DNA from 3 places in the Streptomyces sp. C genome. Region 2 is predicted to be linked to each of the others. Evidence: riboswitches for the same ligand, from Rfam matches in the RefSeq annotation. Region 2 holds a riboswitch; each other region holds the start of a gene.

Evidence for each region. Region 2 has a riboswitch for cyclic di-AMP ahead of SSNG_RS26640 (M23 family metallopeptidase). Riboswitches for the same ligand answer to the same signal wherever they lie in the genome.
Region 1: it holds a riboswitch for cyclic di-AMP, as region 2 does, so the genes downstream of both, SSNG_RS29580 (M23 family metallopeptidase) here and SSNG_RS26640 (M23 family metallopeptidase) in region 2, are expected to answer to the same signal.
Region 3: it holds a riboswitch for cyclic di-AMP, as region 2 does, so the genes downstream of both, SSNG_RS14175 (transglycosylase family protein) here and SSNG_RS26640 (M23 family metallopeptidase) in region 2, are expected to answer to the same signal.

What each region holds. Positions count from the first base shown of each region.
Region 1 is NZ_GG657750.1:6,586,503-6,592,853, reverse strand. Features, by position in the region: gene SSNG_RS29590 (MBL fold metallo-hydrolase) at 1-225, opposite strand, end outside; gene SSNG_RS29585 (SGNH/GDSL hydrolase family protein) at 408-1,193, opposite strand; gene SSNG_RS29580 (M23 family metallopeptidase) at 1,357-2,376, opposite strand; cyclic di-AMP (ydaO/yuaA leader) riboswitch at 2,381-2,583, opposite strand; gene SSNG_RS29575 (tyrosine-protein phosphatase) at 2,916-3,683, shown strand; gene SSNG_RS29570 (aspartate aminotransferase family protein) at 3,736-5,139, opposite strand; gene hpnH (adenosyl-hopene transferase HpnH) at 5,136-6,167, opposite strand; gene SSNG_RS29560 (hypothetical protein) at 6,174-6,351, opposite strand, start outside.
Region 2 is NZ_GG657750.1:5,889,203-5,895,553, reverse strand. Features, by position in the region: gene SSNG_RS26655 (bifunctional GNAT family N-acetyltransferase/acetate--CoA ligase family protein) at 1-2,752, opposite strand, end outside; gene SSNG_RS26650 (HPr family phosphocarrier protein) at 2,963-3,244, shown strand; gene SSNG_RS26645 (GntR family transcriptional regulator) at 3,397-4,062, opposite strand; gene SSNG_RS26640 (M23 family metallopeptidase) at 4,232-5,035, opposite strand; cyclic di-AMP (ydaO/yuaA leader) riboswitch at 5,048-5,205, opposite strand; gene SSNG_RS26635 (pitrilysin family protein) at 5,423-6,351, opposite strand, start outside.
Region 3 is NZ_GG657750.1:3,196,369-3,202,719, reverse strand. Features, by position in the region: gene SSNG_RS14185 (cytochrome P450) at 1-1,228, shown strand, start outside; gene SSNG_RS14180 (transglycosylase family protein) at 1,356-2,435, shown strand; cyclic di-AMP (ydaO/yuaA leader) riboswitch at 2,711-2,883, shown strand; gene SSNG_RS14175 (transglycosylase family protein) at 2,886-3,623, shown strand; gene eno (phosphopyruvate hydratase) at 3,940-5,226, shown strand; gene SSNG_RS14165 (septum formation initiator family protein) at 5,354-5,842, shown strand; gene SSNG_RS14160 (DUF501 domain-containing protein) at 5,893-6,351, shown strand, end outside.

The sequences.
Region 1 (6,351 bases), 700 kb from region 2:
TTCGGGGCTGCGGCGGGCCCGCTGCTCCTTGTGGAAGTAGATCTTGGCGAACTCCGCCATCGATCCGGAAGGCCTGGTCCGGGCCCCCACCGGGTTCTGGAAGACGCCGTCGGCGAAGTTCGGCGAGCGCAGGATCCGCTCCAGCCGTGCGCCGGACGGGTCCGCGCCGAAGGCTTCGGGCCGCAGGGCGCGCAGCCGGGGACGCAGGGGAAGGGAGCCGGTCAAGGCGCCTCCTGGGAAGGTGCAGGACGGGACGGTCGAGGTCTACGACCATCCCAACGCACACCGGCTCCGGAGGATTCCGCCGCGCGGTGTCCGGGCCGCCGTGGCACCCGTCACCCTGCTGCCCGTCCCCCGCTGCCCGTCCCCCGCTCCCCGTCCGCCGCTCTCCCTCCCCCGCGCGTCCGCTACAGCGGCAGCAGGTCCGGGCGCTTGGCCTCGACGTGGTCGCCGGAGGACTCGCCGCGCAGCCGGCGGCCGATCCACGGGACGAGGTGCTCGCGCGCCCACTGGATGTTGTCGCGGGTCACGTCGACCGAGCCGCGCGGCGGGACGGGCGGCCAGGGCTGGTCCGGGTCGGCCGGCACCTCGTAGCCGAGGACCTGTGCGGCGCGCAGCGCGACGCGCGTGTGGCCCTCGGGCGAGAGGTGGAGCCGGTCGTCGTCCCACGCCCGGCGGTCCTGGACGGTCTTGAGGGACCACAGGTCGAGCACGGGGCAGTCGTAGCGGTCGGCGATGGCGCGGACGTGGACGTTGTACGTCGCGATCTTGCCCCGCAGGTGCCTGAGGACCGGCACGCCCCGCGTGTCGAAGCCGGTGGTGATCATCACGAGGCCCACGGAGGCCTTGAGGTCGGCCAGGGCCGCCTCGAACCGCTCCGCGACGTCGTCCGGGTCGCTGCCGGGGCGGATGATGTCGTTGCCGCCCGCGCAGAAGGTGACGAGGTCGGGTGCGAGCTCCTTGGCTCTGGGGACCTGGTCGGCCACGATCTGGTCGAGTACTTTGCCGCGCACGGCCAGATTCGCGTACCGGAAGTCGTGCTCGTCGCGCCGATCGGCCAGGAGCACGGCGAGGCGGTCCGCCCAGCCGAGGTAGGAATCCCCGGGTCCCGGGTCTCCCACGCCTTCGGTGAAGCTGTCCCCGATCGCCGCGTACGAGCCGATGGTCTTCAGTGTCGTCTTCGTCGCTGCCACAGGACAGCATCCTTCACCTTGGCAACCAACCTACGCCAACGTAATGAGGGGTTGACGGGCCGTGATCTATACCACGCGGGGGATAAGGAATAAGTACACGCGGGGCCGGGACCCCCCTCGGGTCCCGGCTCCGCGCGCGTTCTCGTGCCGACGGCGGGTGCCGTCAGATGCTCACGCCCTTGGACCGGAGGTAGGCGAGCGGGTCGATGTCCGAGCCGTAGGACGGGCCGGTGCGGATCTCGAAGTGGAGGTGCGGGCCGGTCACGTTGCCGGTCGCGCCGGAGAGGCCGATGGTCTGGCCGCCGGTGACGCTCTGGCCCACGGAGACGGAGAGCGAGGAGAGGTGGCCGTACTGGGAGTACTTGCCGTCGGCGTGCTTGATGACGACCTCGTTGCCGTACGCGCCGCCCCAGCCTGCGGAAACCACGGTGCCCGCGCCGACGGCCCGGATGGTGGTGCCGGTGCTCGCGATGAAGTCGACGCCGGTGTGGTAGCCGGAGGACCACATGGCGCCGCTCGTGCGGTACTGGGTGGAGACGCCGCCGCTGACGGGGGCGGTGAAGCCGGACGCGGCGGCCGGCGCGGCGGGCGCGGCGGCCTTCTCGCTCTTGGCGGCGGCGCCGGAGCCCTGGGCTGCCGCGCCGCCGGAGGTGCGGCCGGCCGTTCCGGCGGTGGTCTTGCCCGCGGCCTTCGGCGCCCGGGCCTTGCCGCCCAGGTCCTCGGGTGCGGCCGGAGCCTTGCTGGAGGATCCCTCGACCGGGGGCGCAGGGGTCTTCGGGGCGGGGGCCGCGTCCTGGCCGCCGACGAGGTTCAGCTTCAGGCCCGGGTGGATGAGGGAGGGGTCGGTGCCGACGGCCTCGCGGTTGTCGGCGTACAGCTGCTCCCAGCCGCCCTCGATGTGGCGCTCGGCGGCGATCTTGGAGAGGTAGTCGCCCGGCACGACCGTGTAGACGGCGGGCGCGGCGGCCGTCGGCGCGGTGGCGGGGGTCGCGGAGCGGAGGGCCTCCGGGGCCTGCGCGCTCTGGGCGGGCACGGACGCGGCCGGGGCGGAGGCCGGGGCGGCGTTGGCGCCGGTGGCACCCATCAGCGGGAGCGCGAGGGCCGCTCCGCCGGTTCCGGCGACGGCGAAGCCACGGGATATCGAACGGGACTTCGGACGGCGGTGCTTACCCTTTCCGGGCATGGCGAATTCCTCTCCGGCGCCTGCGAGGTGAGCTGTCGGGTTCGGACTGGAGATGTCCGGCCGTACGTGCGGTGCACGGGTTCGGCTTCACCCCTAGCTGCGCCGGAAATGATCCGGAACAGCGGCCTACCTGGTTCCCCCGCTCCTGCCGCGCGCGATGGTCGGGTGCGGTTCCCGGGCGGCGGCAGGATTAGGCGGTCCACCCGGATCGATCGCGAAGGTAATCGAGCGGGGCGCCGGTCAACAAGCCGCGAATTCCCTGACGGATTCGCAGATATGGGGGACCGGCGGAATTCCGGTCACCCTGCGTCCATTCCGCACCATCAACAACCGCTCTCACAAGGCAATTCGGTTCCCGCGATCAGGCACGCACGGTCACCGTATGATCTGGCTCACGGGGCCGGGCCCGATCTCGCCTCCACATATGGCAAGTTGTTCCCAACCGGACCAATTCGGACACCACGGACCCACGCGGAGGAGTACACGTGACCCAGCAGATACCCCAGCCCCTTCCGGCCGGACCCGAACGCGGCACGGAGATGACGGGAGTGCGCAACTTCCGTGACGTGGGCGGGTTGCCGACCACGGACGGACGGAGGGTCAGGCCGGGACGACTGTTTCGAAGCGGACATCTGGCGCATGCCACCGAAACCGATACAGAGTTCCTCGCCTCGCTGGGGCTGCACACCGTCTTCGACTTCCGCAACGGAGCGGACCACGCGCTGGAGGGCCCGGACGTCGAACTGCCAGGTGTGCGCAACGTGAACATCCCGCTGACGGATCCGGCCGACGGCCGGGAGTTCTGGAAGATGGTCCGCGACGGCGAGCTCGAACAGCTCCGGGGCCTCCTGGGCGAGGGCCGGGCCGCCGCCCGCATGACGGACTCGTACCGCACGATCATCCGCACCCGCACCGCCGAACACAGCCGCGTCGTGCACGCGCTCGCGCTGGACAGCGTGCCGGCGCTGATGCACTGCGCCGCCGGGAAGGACCGGGCCGGGCTGTCGGTGGCGGTGACCCTGCTCGCGCTGGGCGTGGAGCGCGAGGCGATCATGGCGGACTACCTGGAGTCCAACGTCCCGCACAACCGCTACCGGGTGCGCCGGGGCAGCGACGCGCCCGAGGCCCGCTCCCCCGAGGTGATGGAGCTGCTGGCGCCGCTGTTCGACGCCCGCGCGGAGTACCTGCTCTCGGCCTTCGCGGTCATCGACGAGCAGTGGGGCGGGGTGGAGCGCTACCTCGCCGAGGGGCTCTCGCTCGCGCCCGAGTCCCTGGACCGGCTGCGGGACCGGCTCCTGGAGGGCTGACCCCGGACGGCCGGAGGGGGCCCGTCCGGGCCCCCTCCGGCGCCGTCGCGCCTCAGCGGTTGCCGACCGCCTGCTTCACCAGGGTCCGGCCGAAGTCCCACATCAGGGCGCCCCCGCCGTGCGCCTCGTCCATGACCTCCTGGAAGGCTCCGACGAAGCGCTCCACGTCCGCCTCGTCCACGACGAGCGGCGGGATCAGCTTGATGACCTCCAGGTGGTCCCCGGAGACCTGGGTGAGGATCCGGTGCCTGCGCAGCAGCGGCACCACGACCATCTGCGCGAACAGGCCCTTGCGGGCCGCCTGGAGCATCGCCCACCGGCTGCGCAGCCCGAGGGAGGAGGGCTTGCCGAACTCGATGCCGATCATCAGTCCGCGCCCGCGCACCTCGTGCAGCAGCTCGTACCGGTCCACGAGCGCCGTCAGGCGTCCGCGCAGCAGGTCGCCCATGGCCCGGGCGTTGGCCACCACCTGCTCGTCCTCCATGACGGACAGGACCGCGAGGCCCGCCGCCATCGCCTGGGCGTTGGAGCCGAAGCTGGCGGAGTGCACCAGCACCCGGTCCATGGACGAGTAGACCTTCTGGAAGATCCAGTCCCTTCCCAGGGTCGCGCCGACGGGCACGTACCCGCCGGAGAGGGCCTTGGCCACGCACACCAGGTCCGGTTCCACGCCCGGCTCGTGCTGGTACGCGTAGAAATCTCCGGTCCGCCCGAGGCCGGTCTGCACCTCGTCGGCGATGAGCAGGGCCTTGTGCCGGTGCAGCAGCTCCTGCGCGGCGCGCAGGAATCCGGGCGGGGCGGCGTGCACTCCCTTGCCCTGGACCGGCTCGACCACGAAGGCGGCCACGTCCCCGCGCGCGAGTTCGCGTTCCAGGGCCGCGAGGTCCCCGAGGGCGATCTTGGTGTCGGGGAGCAGCGGGGCGAACCCGTCGCGGAAGCCGCCTTCGCCGTTGACCGACAGGGAGCCGGTGGTCAGCCCGTGGAAGGCGTGGTCGCAGTAGAGGATCCTGGGCCGCCCGGTGGCGCAGCGGGCGAACTTCAGGGCGGTCTCCACCGCCTCGGTGCCGCTGTTGCCGAAGAAGACCCGGTCGAGGTGCGGGCTGTACGACAGCAGCTTCTCGGCCAGCAGACCGGGCAGCGGCTGGCAGTCGAAGCGGGTGAGGTCGGCGAGCTGGGCGTCCAGGACGTCGTGCAGGGCCTGGCGGACGACCGGGTGGTGCCGGCCCAGGCCCATCACCCCGAAGCCGGCCAGCATGTCGAGGTAGTCGTTGCCCTCGGCGTCCCAGAAGTGGGCGCCCTCGGCCCGCTCGTAGACCTTGTCGAAGCCGATGGTGTGCAGCATGCGGGGCAGCTGGTGGTTGAGGTGGCGGGCGTGCAGCTCGTAGCGCTCCCCGCCGCGCTCGGCGAGCAGCGCGGCGAGGTCGAAGCCCCGCCGCGCTCCCTGTCCGCCGGTCATGCCGACGCGTCCCGGTTGCCCGCCACGGCCTCCCGGGCGGCGCGCAGGGACTCCTTGAGGGAGCCCATGGTGGCGAGGACGGCGGTGGGCTCGTAGCCGCAGTGCGCCATGCAGTTGGCGCAACGCGGGTCCTTGCCGCGGCCGTACTTGCTCCAGTCGGTCTCCTCGATGAGCTCCCGGTACGTGGGTACGTAGCCGTCGCTCATCAGGTAGCAGGGGCGCTGCCAGCCGAAGAGCGAGTAATTGGGAATGGCCCAGGCCGTGCAGGGGAAATCGGCCTTTCCTTCGAGGAAGTCGAGGAAGAGCGGGGAGTGGTTGAGCCGCCAGCGGCGCCGGTTGCCGCCGGCGAAGGCCTTCTTGAAGAGTTCCCGGGTCTGTTCGACGCCGAGGAAGTGTTCCTGGTCGGGTGCCTTTTCGTAGGCGTAGGCGGGCGAGATCATCATTTCGTCGACCTGGAGGTCGTCGTTGAGGAAGTTCAGCACCTCGATGATCGTCTGCGGGGTGTCGGTGTTGAAGAAGGTGGAGTTCGTGGTCACCCGGAATCCGCGGCGCTTCGCCTCCTTGATGGCGGCGACGGCCTCGTCGAAGACGCCTTCCTTCGCGACGGATTCGTCGTGGCGCTCGCGCAGTCCGTCGATGTGGACGGCGAAGGCGAAGTAGGGGGACGGGGTGAACTTCTCGATCTTCTTGCGGAGCAGCAGTGCGTTGGTGCAGAGGAACACATATTTCCGGCGGGCCACCAGCTGGCGCACGATCTCGTGGATCTGCGGGTGCATCAGGGGTTCGCCACCCGCGATGGAGACCATGGGCGCCCCGGATTCCAGGACCGCGCCGACCGCCTGGGCGACGGGCATGCGCTGCTTGAGCACTCCGGCCGGGTGCTGGATCTTCCCGCAGCCCTCGCAGGCGAGGTTGCAGGCGTAGAGCGGCTCCAGCTCGACGATCAGCGGGAACTTCTCGCGCTTGCGGAGCTTCTGTTCGAGAAGATAGGTCCCGACCCTGATGGACTGTCGCAGGGGCATGGCCATCTGGATTCACCTCCTGGGAAGCAGCAACGAACGGTGCCATTCGTAATACGCGGGCATTACGGCACGTAGTACACGGAAGGCAGATATTCCACCGCGGACCGTGCCGATACGGACGAGCTCGTGCTCCGGAGCGTCCACGATCACCCGGACGGCCGCAAGGGGGCGTCCCGGCGCCGCGGCGGTC
Region 2 (6,351 bases):
TCCGGGCGGGCGGGTGGGCCACGCGGACGGTGGCGCTGAGCACGGAGAGGCCCTCGGTGGCGACGACGACCGGTTCCAGCGAGACGCCGGTCACTTCCGGGTGGTCGTCCAGCAGCCGGGACAGCCGCAGCAGCAGTTCCTCCAGGGCGGGGGTGTCGACGGGGTCGCTGCCGCGCCAGCCGAAGAGCAGCGGGGCGGCGCGGATGGAGCGGATCAGGGCGGCGGTGTCCCGGTCGGTGGCGGGGACCAGGCCGTGGGCGGTGTCGCCGAGCAGCTCGGAGGGGACGCCGGCGAGGCCGAAGGAGAGGACGGCTCCGGCGGCGGGGTCGACCGTGGCGCGGACGACGGTGTCCACTCCGCGCGGGGCCATCGACTGCACCACGGGCTGCAGCTCGGCCGGCTTCCCGAGGACCTCGGTGAGCTCCTCGTACGAGCGTCTGAGCTCGGGCTCGCCGGTGAGGTCGAGGCGTACGCCGCCCAGGTCGGCGCGGTGGCGCAGGTGCGGGGCGGTGGTCTTGAGGGCGACCGGGTAGCCCAGGACCCGGGCCGCGCGCACGGCGGCGTCGGGGCTGGGGGCGGGGAGGGTGGGCAGCACCCGGATCCCGTAGCGGGCCAGGAGCCCGCGGGCGTCGGCCTCGTCCAGGGTCAGCGCGGCGCCCTCCTCGACGCCCGCCAGCAGGATGGAGAGGTGGGCGGCGGCCCCCGCCTCGTCGATGTCCTCGAATTCGGGGACCTGTCCGGTCTCGGCGTTGTCCCGGCGCCACCGGGCGTACCGCACGGCCTCGGCGACGGCCTTCACGGCGCGCTCGGCGGCCGGGTAGGCCGGGATCCGGCCGGCGCCCTCGACGGGGTGGGCGCCGCCGTCGGCGGGCACCTCGGCGGGCGGCGGGGGCGAGGCGGGGGGCGTGTCGCCGGCCGCGGCGGACAGGGCTTCGACGAGGTCGCCGAGTTCCACGTGGACCACGGCGACGGGCTTGCCCGGGACCTCGGCGACGGCCTCCCGCAGCGCCTGCGCGAGGTCGTCGGCGAGCCGGCGGTCGCTCACGGAGGGGATGGCGGTGACGACGACGGCGTCGCAGTCCCCGGAGGCGAGCGCCGCGCGCAGGGCGGTGCGGAAGTCGGCCGGGCCGGCGGCGGTCGTCAGGTCCAGCGGGGGCAGCGGGCGCAGCCCCTCGGTCAGGCAGGCGTCGTAGGTGAGGACGCCGAGCGACTCGGAGTTCCCGAGGATCGCCACCCTGGGGCCGGCCGGCAGCGGCTGCCCGGCCAGCAGCAGGCCGACGTCGACCAGCTCGGTGACGGTGTCGACGCGGATGACGCCGGCCTGGCGGAGCAGCTCGGATACGGTGGCCTCGGGGAGCCGGGTGCCGGGGACGACGTGTCCGGCGGGGGTGTGGCGGCCGCCCAGGGCGACGACGACGGGCTTGACGGCGGCGGTGCGGCGGGCGAGGCGGGTGAACTTGCGCGGGTTGCCGAGGGTTTCCAGGTACATGAGGGCGACGTCGGTGGCCTCGTCCTCGTACCAGTACTGGAGGATGTCGTTCCCGGAGACGTCGGCCCGGTTCCCGGCGGAGACGAAGGACGACAGTCCCTCGCCGCGCCGCAGCAGGGCGGACAGCAGGGCGATGCCGATCGCCCCGGACTGGGTGAACAGGCCGATCGGGCCGCGCGCGGAGGCGGGGGCCGGGGCGAGGCAGGCGTTCAGCTCCACCTCCGGGGCGGTGTTGATCACCCCGAAGGCGTTGGGCCCGATGAGCCGCATTCCGTACGAGCGGACCTGCCGCACCAGTTCGCGCTGGCGGGCGAGGCCGGCGGGGCCGCTCTCGCCGTATCCGGCGGACAGCACCACCAGCCCCTGCACCCCGTTCTCGCCGCAGGCGGCCACCGCGTCGGGGACCCGGTCCGCGGGGACGGCGATCACGGCGAGGTCGACGGGGGCGCCGATGTCGGCGAGGGCGCGGTAGGCCCGTACGCCTTCGAGGAGGTCGCCCTCCATGCCGGGGGCGCGGGCCTCGTTGACGGCGTAGAGGTGTCCGCGGAAGCCGCCGTCGCGCAGGTTGCGCAGGGCGGTGGCGCCCACGCCGGCGCCGGAGCGGCTGGCGCCGACCACCGCGACGGAGCCGGGGGCGAGGAGGCGCTGCACGGAGCGGGCCTCCGCGCGCTGTTCGCGGGCGCGCTGGACGGCGAGGGACTCGGCGGTGGGTTCGAGGTCGAGGGTGAGGTGGACGGAGCCGTCCTCGAAGCTGCGCTTCTGCTGGTAGCCGACGTCCGTGAACACCTTGATCATCTTGGTGTTGGCGGGCAGCACCTCGGCCGCGAACCTGCGGATGCCGCGTTCGCGGGCCACCGCGCCGATGTGTTCCAGGAGGGCGGAGGCGACCCCGCGGCCCTGGTGGGCGTCCTGGACGAGGAAGGCGACCTCGGCCTCGTCGGCGGGGGCGGAGGCGGGCCGGCCGTCGGGGCCGATGCGGTCGAAGCGGACCGTGCCGATGAACTCCCCGCCGATGGTCGCGGCGAGGCCGACCCGGTCGACGTAGTCGTGGTGCGTGAAGCGGCGGACGTCGCGGTCCGAGAGGCGGGGGTAGGGCGCGAAGAAGCGGTAGTACTTCGACTCGTCCGAGACCTGTTCGTAGAAGCTGACCAGGCGGCCCGCGTCCTCGGTGGTGATGGGGCGGATCCGGGCGGTGCCGCCGTCGCGCAGCACGACGTCCGCTTCCCAGTGGGCCGGGTACGAGGGGTCCGACGCGGTGGTCATGGGGCCACCTTAAGGGGAGGTCCGGCCGGGTGTGCGGGTGCGGTGGGCGGCCCGTTCGGCGAGCGCGCGGCGAATGCGGCACACCGTGGCGAACCAGGGCAAGCTGGGGAGGGTCGAACGGCGGTGGCTACGGGCCGAAGGTCGGTCCGAGCATTCCGGACGGCGTGAGAGACTGGTCTAGACAACCCGTAGAACCTGAAGGGCATCACCATGGCAGAGCGCCGCGTCAACGTCGGCTGGGCCGAGGGCCTGCACGCTCGTCCCGCCTCGATCTTCGTCCGGGCGACCACCGCCTCCGGAGTCCCGGTGACCATCGCGAAGGCCGGCGGCGACCCCGTCAACGCCGCGTCGATGCTGGCGGTCCTGGGCCTGGGCGCCCAGGGCGGCGAGGAGATCGTCCTGGCTTCCGACGCCGAGGGCGCGGACGCCGCGCTCGACCGCCTCGCGAAGCTGGTCGCCGAGGGCCTCGAGGAGCTCCCCGAGACCGTCTGACCCCTTCGGGTCCGGTAGACCGGAAGCCGCAGTCCCCACCACCCCGGGGATTGCGGCTTCCGTGCTTTGACAGCAGCGCAAAAGCGGACGGGAATTCCATCGGAAAGCAGTCCGGCCGGGCGGGGATATCCCTCCGTTGTATACGGGAATTGTTAATTCGGAGAACTCGCCGTGTTTACGGCAGGTTGCGGGTTCCTCACCCTCGGCCGGTGCGCCCCGGCCGACCGCTGCGCGTGCAGCGCGGTCAGGGCCCTGGCCCGCTCCGCGTCGCCGCGCGCGACGGCGTCCACGATCGCGGCGTGCTCGGCCCAGCACTCCGCGGGCTGCGCGGGGGCCTCGACCACGTACATCCAGGCGATCTTGTGCCGGGTCTGGGTCAGCAGGGAGATCAGCCCCGGGCTCGCCGAGGCCTGGGCCAGCGTCTCGTGGAACCAGCTCCCCAGGGAGCGCAGGTCCTCGCCCTGGGCCCGCCCGGCCCGCTCCCGGCCCAGCCTGACCAGTCCGCGCAACACCTTGAGGTGGCCGTCGGTGCGCCGGCGGGCGGCCCGGGAGGCGGCGAGCGGCTCCAGCAGCATCCGCAGCTCCAGGAGGTCGGCGGCCTCTTGCGCGGTCGGCTCGGCCACGCAGGCGCCCGCGTGCCGCCGCGTGGTGACGAAGCCCTCGGACTCCAGGGTCCGCAGCGCCTCGCGGACCGGGACGCGCGAGACCCCGTAGCGGCGGGCGAGCACCTCCTCGGTCAGCCGGCCGCCCGGCCCGAAGAAACCGGAGACGATGTCGTCGCGAATCGCTGTGCACACCGCGTGCGCCGGAATACGCAAGGCCGGACCTCCGCTGGTTTCGGTTCGGTTTATCGTGGCCGTGCTGCGACTCTATTGCAATACCCGGCGGATTTACGAGCGGGGCCGGAAACAGGTCCGGAAATACGAAGAAGGCCCCGGCTCTGTGAGCCGGGGCCTTCTTCGGTGAAGCGCGCTGCGTGCGTGCGGGTCAGATGCCCACGCCGTGGTTGCGCAGGTACGTCAGCGGGTTGATGTCCGTGCCGTACGTGGCGCCGGTGCGGGCCTCGAAGTGCAGGTGCGGGCCGCTGGAGTTGCCCGTGGAGCCCGAGAGGCCGATCTGCTGGCCCGGGGTGACCGTCTGGCCGGCGGAGACGCTCAGCGAGAGCAGGTGCCCGTACTGGGTGTAGGTGCCGTCGTTGTGGCGGATGACGACGTTGTTGCCGTACGCGCCGCCCCAGCCGGCCTCGACGACGGTGCCCGCGCCCACGGCGTGGACGACGCTGCCCTCGTCGGCGTGGAAGTCGATGCCCGTGTGGCTGCCGGAGGACCACATGCCGCCGCCCGCACCGTACTGGGTGCTGACGTACGAGCCGTCGACCGGGGCCACGAAGGTGTTGAGGCGCTTGCGGGCCTCTTCCTGGGCGGCCTTCTCGGCGGCCTCGCGCTCGGCCTTCTCCTTGGCCTCGGCGGTGCGCTTGGCCTCGGCGGCCCGCGTCTTCGCCTCGGCCTCGGCCTGCGCCTGCGCGGCGACGGCCTCGGCGGCGCTCTGCTGGGTGGCGGCCTGGACCTCGATGTCGTCCTGCAGACCGTCGGCGACGACGATCGCGTTCTGACCGGTGTCCTCCATGGACGGGGAGCTGCTGTGGTCCGCCGCGAAGGCCGGAGCGGCCAGGGTGCCGACCACGCCCGTAGTGGCGAGGGCGGCGACGCCGGCGAAGCCGGCGGTCTTGCGGCTCAGACGGCTGGAACCACGGTGCTTACCAGAACCGGCGGCACGACTGCCAAACGCCATGAAGGGGGTGATCCTTTCCTTCCCTCTCGCCTACCGGGTTAGCTGACGGGTTCGGAGCAGGAAGGTCTCCTACGGGCCTCCTCTGGCGAGGGGGTCCGATTCACCCCAGGGACATGTGGGTCCCCGGCTCCCCAGGCTCGCGCCTGACGGGGACTCGGCGATCGCTGTCCGGTGCCGCGGGTGCGGCGGGTACAAACTGACGAACAGCACGGCCGACGCTAGGCGGATCATCAGTCAATCGCCAAACAGACGAGCGGTTTTGTTGCGTACGCCACACCGCATACCTGCAACCACGCCATCAAACGGACAAAGGGGGCTCCGGTGGATGTTCCACCGGAGCCCCCTGGAAACGGGCCGGATCCCGGCCCGTCTCGGGCCTCGCGCCCCTCAGTTGGAGACGACGGTGACCTCACCGATCCCGAGGGCCAGGACGGGCTCCTCGATCTGCGCGGCGTCGCCCACCAGGATGGTGACCAGACGGTCCACCGGGAAGGCGTTCACCACGGCCGAAGTGGCCTCCGCCGTACCGGTTTCGGCCAGCCGCGCGTACAGCCGCGCCTGGTAGTCGTCCGGCAGCTCCTGCTCGACCTGGTCGGCGAGCGTGCCGGCGACGGAGGCGGCCGTCTCGAACTTCAGCGGGGCCACGCCCACCAGGTTCTGCACCGCCACGTCCCGCTCGGCGTCGGTCAGTCCGCCCTCCGCGAGGGTCCGCAGCACCTTCCACAGGTCCTCCAGCGCCGGACCCGTGTTGGGGGTGTCCACCGAACCGCTGATGGCGAGCATCGAGGCGCCCTTGCCGTCGGCGGTCGAGCGCAGCACCTGCCCGAAGGCGCGCACGCCGTAGGTGTAGCCCTTCTCCTCGCGCAGCACCTTGTCCAGGCGGGAGGTGAGGGTGCCGCCGAGGCAGTAGGTGCCGAGCACCTGCGGGGCCCAGACGATGTCGTGCCGGTCCGGGCCGATCCGGCCGATCAGCAGCTGCGTCTGGACGGCGCCGGGCCGGTCCACGATGACCACGCGGCCCGTGTCGTCGGCCGTCACCGGCTGCACGGGGCGGGCCGGGGCGGTGTTGCCGGTCCAGGCGCCCAGGGTGTCGGCCAGCAGGGCGTCCAGGTCGATGCCGGTCAGGTCGCCGACGACCACGGCGGTGGCGGTGGAGGGGCGTACGTGGGCCTCGTAGAAGGCGCGTACGGCCGCGGCGTCGATCCGCGCGACCGTCTCCTCGGTGCCCTGGCGCGGGCGGGACATGCGCAGCGCGGCCGGGAACAGCTCCTTGGAGAGCTCCTTGGCGGCGCGGCGCTGCGGGTTGGCCAGCTCGT
Region 3 (6,351 bases), 2.7 Mb from region 2:
CTGGGAGTTCGCGACCGACCCGTATCCGGCCTACGCCTGGCTGCGCGAGAACTCCCCGGTGCACCGCACCCGGCTCCCCAGCGGGGTGGAGGCCTGGCTGGTGACGCGGTACGCCGACGCCCGCCAGGCCCTCGCGGACCAGCGGCTGAGCAAGAACCCGGCGCACCACGCGGAGCCGGCGCACGCCAAGGGCAAGACCGGGATCCCGGGGGAGCGCAAGGCGGAGCTGATGACGCACCTGCTGAACATCGACCCGCCGGACCACACCCGGCTGCGTCGGCTGGTGTCGAAGGCGTTTACCCCGCGGCGTGTGGCCGAGTTCACTCCGCGCGTGCAGGAGCTGACCGACCACCTGATCGACCAGATCGTCGAAAAGCAGCACAGCGCCGCGAAGGGGGAGGCGGACCTCATCCACGAGTTCGCGTTCCCGCTCCCCATCTACGCCATCTGCGAGATGCTCGGCGTACCGCGGGAGGACCAGGACGACTTCCGCGACTGGGCCGGGATGATGATCCGGCACGGCGGCGGGCCGCGCGGCGGGGTCGCCCGCTCGGTGAAGCAGATGCGTACCTATCTCGGGGAACTGATCCACCGCAAGCGGGACGATCTGGGCAACGACCTCATCTCCGATCTGATCCGGGCAAGTGACCACGGAGACCATCTGACGGAGGCGGAGGCCACGGCGATGGCCTTCATCCTGCTCTTCGCCGGCTTCGAGACGACCGTGAACCTCATCGGCAACGGCATCCACTCCCTCTTCATGAACCCGGACCAGCGCGAGCGCCTCCAGGCCTCCCTCGCGGCCGGGGAGAGCGCGCTGCTGGAGACGGGCGTCGAGGAACTGCTGCGGTACGACGGCCCCGTGGAGCTCGCCACCTGGCGGTTCGCCACCCGGCCGCTGACCCTCGGCGGGCAGGACGTCGAGGCGGGGGACCCCGTGCTGGTGGTCCTCGCGGCGGCCGACCGCGACCCGGAGCGGTTCGCCGACCCGGACACCCTGGACCTCTCCCGGAGCGACAACCAGCACCTCGGATACGGCCACGGGATCCATTACTGCCTCGGCGCTCCGCTGGCCCGTCTCGAAGGGCAGACGGCGCTCGGAACTTTGCTGAAGCGTCTGCCGGATCTGGAACTTGCGATTCCCCCTACGGACCTGCGCTGGCGCGGCGGGCTCATCATGCGGGGCCTGCGCACCCTCCCCGTCCGCTTCACAGTCCCGAACGGTTGAGGGCGCGGGGCAAGCCGGACTGACTGAAAGTCAGTTCCCACATCGGTCCACCGTCGAACTTGTGACATCCGTTCGAAGGCGGCTAGGTTCTGCCGTTACCCCGCCGTTATGCGAAAGGTGCAGTCTCATGCTTCCCGGGAACGGCCGCCACAGACGCCCCCGCCAGGTACCCGCGATCGTCGTCACCGCAGGAGTCACCGGCTCCGCGCTGGCCATGCCGCTGCTCGCCGCCACAGGCGCGAACGCGGCCGACACCGCCACGTGGGACAAGGTCGCCGACTGCGAGAGCGGCGGCACCTGGAGCGCGAACTCCGGCAGCGGCGCCTACGGCGGCCTGCAGTTCACCCTGGAGCAGTGGCGCAACGCCGGCGGACTCGCGTACGCGGAGCGCCCCGACCTCGCCAGCCGCTCCCAGCAGATCGCGGTCGCCGAGCGGGTGCTGGCCTCCCAGGGCCCCCAGGCGTGGCCGCTGTGCTCTGCCTCGGCCGGGCTGACCCAGCAGGGCCCCGCGCCCGAGGTGGACCCGGGCGACAAGCTGAACCCCGGTCCCGTGGCGCCCACCCCGACCCGGCCCGACGACTCGGTGCCGAAGACGGGCAAGGGCAAGCCCTCCACGGACTTCGGGGCCCCGACGCCGGCGCCGGGCACCGCGTCCAACCCGAGCGGGCTCCCGGACTACCCGCTGGGTCCCTCCAGCGGACTGCCCGTCATGCCCGAGCCGGACTTCACGGTCCAGCCCACGACGCCCGGCACGCCCACGCCCGGCACGCCCACCCCGGGCACGCCCACGCCGGGTACGCCCACGCCGGGTACGCCCACGCCCACGGCGCCGGGCACCCCGACGGCTCCGGGCGCCACCCCGACGGCCCCGGCCACCCCGGGTGCCACTCCCGCCCCGGGCGTCACGCCCACCGCCCCGGCCACCCCGGGCGCCACGGCGGGCACCCCGTCCGACGCGGCGGCGGACGGCTCGGGCAAGCACCGCGGCCCGGCCGCCATCGAGGTGCAGGCGGCGCCTGGCACGGCGGCAGCGCCCGCCGCGGACCCCGTCTACACCGTGAAGCCGGGTGACAGCCTTTCGGACATCGCGAAGGCCAAGGGCGTCGAGGGCGGTTGGGGCGAGCTCTACAAAGCCAACGAGCAGGTCATCGGCGGGGACGCGGACCTCATCAAGCCCGGGCAGAACCTGGATCTAACCAAGAAATAGAGGGCAGTTCGGACATCCATTAAGAGTTGAATGTCCGTTATCGCCAAATGAGACATGCATCTCTTCCGGACAACTGGCGTGTCTCGTTCCGGAACTGTTGCAAACCCCCTTCTCACCTGCACAAACGCGCTCTCCAGGATGGCAAGTAGGCCGGTTTCTCCCCAAAATCACACGTTGAACATCGGGGAGAGACCTGTCTACCTTCTGAATCGCTCGCCACCGCGGGCTCCTTCGACCGCATCGCCGAATCCTGCCGGCGGACGGAGGGAACAGTCGTCGCGCAAGCGCCGAAGGCAGGAGCGGGGGAACCAAGGTAGGCGCCGGGAAAGGCCGTTGAGAGACGGCCCGCGTACCGGCTAGGGGTGAAGACACGCGCCGCGCCGCGTGACCGGGCAACTCATCCGCCCGAACCCGACAGCTCACCTCGAAGGCGTCGGTGAGGAGAACTCCATGCTGCTTTCCGGCAAGGGCAAGCACCGCCGCGGCTCCAAGGCCGTCCGCATCGTCACGCTCGCCGGTGTCGCCGGTGTCGCCGTCGCGGCCCCGCTGATGGCCGCCGGTACCGCCAGCGCCGCCACCTCGGCCGAGTGGGACAAGGTCGCCGCCTGCGAGTCCGGCGGCAACTGGTCCATCAACACCGGCAACGGCTACTACGGCGGTCTGCAGTTCTCCGCCTCCACGTGGGCCGCGTACGGCGGCAAGGCGTACGCCTCGCAGGCCAACCAGGCCACCAAGGGCCAGCAGATAGCCATCGCCGAGAAGGTCCTCAAGGGCCAGGGCAAGGGCGCCTGGCCGCACTGCGGCGTCGGCCTGTCCAACTCCGCGTACAACGGCGGCGGTTCGACCACCCCGGCCAAGCCGAAGCCCGAGACGAAGCCGGCCCCGGCCAAGCCCGCTCCGGCCAAGCCGGCCCCGGCGAAGCCCGCCCCGGCCAAGCCGTCCACGCCGAAGGCCGAGACCGAGACCAAGGGCTCCGGCTCCGGCTCCGGCAACTGGACCCCGGCCAAGCCGTCGACCGGTACCCCGGCCACCGGTGGGACCTACACGGTCAAGGAAGGCGACACCCTCGGCACCATCGCCGACGCCAACAAGGTCAAGGGCGGCTGGGAGAAGCTCTTCGAGCTCAACAAGGACACCGTCTCCGACGCCGACCTGATCTTCCCGGGTCAGAAGCTGAAGCTGGCCTGAACGTCCGCGTAACACTCGCGGCACCCCGCAGCATCCCCACCGCCCGGCGCGTATCCCCCCACGCGCCGGGCGGCGGCGTGTCGTCCGCCGGTCACCGCATTCCGGAACCGGAGCACCGGCTTCCGCCGCCCCGCCACCCGGCGAGCACGCGAAATCAAGGGTCCTATGTCCCGGAAGACGGGTATTCGGACCCTTTTTCGTCCCAGGAGCCGGGCGGTCGGGCAGCCCACACCCCGGAGCCGGTTAGGCTCTAGTCGGCAAGGCCGTCCCACGGCCCACACGCCACCGCACACCCAGCGTCACATCCCAGAAGGAGATGCTCGTGCCGTCCATCGACGTCGTCGTAGCCCGGGAAATCCTGGACTCCCGAGGCAACCCCACGGTCGAGGTCGAGGTGGGCCTCGACGACGGCAGCACCGGCCGTGCTGCCGTTCCGTCCGGCGCCTCCACCGGTGCCTTCGAGGCCATCGAGCTCCGTGACGGTGACCCCAACCGTTACATGGGCAAGGGCGTGGAGAAGGCCGTCCTCGCCGTCATCGAGCAGATCGGGCCGGAGCTCGTCGGTTACGACGCCACCGAGCAGCGCCTGATCGACCAGGCCATGTTCGACCTCGACGCCACCGACAACAAGGGCTCGCTCGGCGCCAACGCCATCCTCGGCGTCTCCCTCGCCGTCGCGCACGCCGCGTCCGAGGCCTCGGACCTGCCGCTCTTCCGCTACCTCGGCGGCCCGAACGCGCACCTGCTGCCCGTTCCGATGATGAACATCCTCAACGGTGGGTCGCACGCCGACTCCAACGTCGACATCCAGGAGTTCATGATCGCCCCGATCGGCGCGGAGTCCTTCTCCGAGGCGCTGCGCTGGGGTGCCGAGGTCTACCACACCCTCAAGAAGGTCCTGCACAACAAGGGCCTCTCCACCGGTCTCGGTGACGAGGGCGGCTTCGCCCCGAACCTGGAGTCCAACCGCGCCGCGCTCGACCTCATCATCGAGGCGATCAAGCAGGCCGGCTACACCCCGGGCAAGGACATCGCGCTCGCGCTCGACGTCGCCGCGTCCGAGTTCTACAAGGACGGCAAGTACGAGTTCGAGGGCCAGTCCCGCTCGGCCGCCGAGATGACCGACTACTACGCCGAGCTCGTCGAGGCGTACCCGCTCGTCTCCATCGAGGACCCGCTGTTCGAGGACGACTGGGCCGGCTGGAAGACCATCACCGACCGCCTGGGCTCCAAGGTCCAGATCGTCGGCGACGACCTCTTCGTCACCAACCCCGAGCGCCTCGCCCGCGGCATCGAGGAGGGCTCCGCGAACGCCCTGCTCGTGAAGGTGAACCAGATCGGTTCCCTGACCGAGACCCTCGACGCCGTCGAGATGGCCCAGCGCAACGGCTTCAAGTGCATGATGTCGCACCGCTCCGGCGAGACCGAGGACGTCACCATCGCCGACCTCGCCGTCGCCGTGAACTGCGGTCAGATCAAGACCGGCGCCCCGGCCCGCTCGGACCGCGTCGCCAAGTACAACCAGCTGCTGCGCATCGAGGAGATCCTCGACGACGCCGCCGTCTACGCCGGCCGCAGCGCCTTCCCGCGCTTCAAGGGCTGACACCGCCTCAGGGCGGCGACCCCGGGGGGGACACCCCTGGGGTCGCAGCCTCCGTACGTCCCCGCACTCGGTCCCGTACCGTGTGCGGGGACGTATTGCGTAGTGCGCGCACAGGGGAGGCGGGACCATGGCCGGGAACCGGGATCGGTTCTCCACCTTCTCGACGGCGACCCGGCTCAAGCAGCTCGGCGAGCGGACCGCGGCCCACGTCTACCGCTCGCAGTCCCGCCGGCACATCCGCCGCAGCCGGCTCACCGGCCGCGCGGCACTGCTGGTCCTCGTCCTCTGTACGCTGGTCGTCGCCCTCGCGTATCCGATGCGCCAGTACGTGTCCCAGCGCTCGGAGATCACGGACCAGCAGCGGGCCGCCGACACCGCGCGCAAGCGCCTCGAACAGCTCCGCGACGAGAAGGCCCGCTGGCAGGACCCCGCCTACGCGGAGCAGCAGGCGCGCAGGCACCTGCACTTCCTGCGCCCGGGGGAGATCGGCTACATCATGACCGACCCCGGGGCCGCGGCCCCGGAGCACCGCCGCGGCGGCCAGGACGGTTCCGACCGCCCCTGGTACTCCAACGTCTGGGACGGCGTCGACAAGGCCGACCGCCCCGGCGAATGACCACTGACCCACCCATCACGCACGACCGAACGAAGAGACTTCCTCCAGGCATGCAGACGCCCCCGCCCCAGACCGACCGGACCGAGCCGACCGACGCGGACATCGAGGCGTTCGAGCAGCAGCTCGGCCGCCCGCCGCGCGGGCTGCGCGCCATCGCGCACCGCTGCCCCTGCGGCCAGCCGGACGTCGTCGAGACCGCACCCCGGCTGCCCGACGGCACCCCCTTCCCCACGCTGTACTACCTGACGTGCCCGCGCGCGGCCTCCGCGATCGGCACGCTGGAGGCCAACGGCGTCATGAAGGAGATGCAGGCCCGGCTCGCCGAGGACCCGGAGCTCGCCGCCGCCTACCAGAAGGCGCACGAGGACTACATCCAGCGCCGCGACGCCATCGAGGTGCTCCAGGGCTTCCCGAGCGCCGGCGGCATGCCGGACCGGGTCAAGTGCCTGCACGTGCTGGTGGGCCACTCGCTGGCCGCCGGCCCCGGCGTGAACCCGTTCGGCGACGAG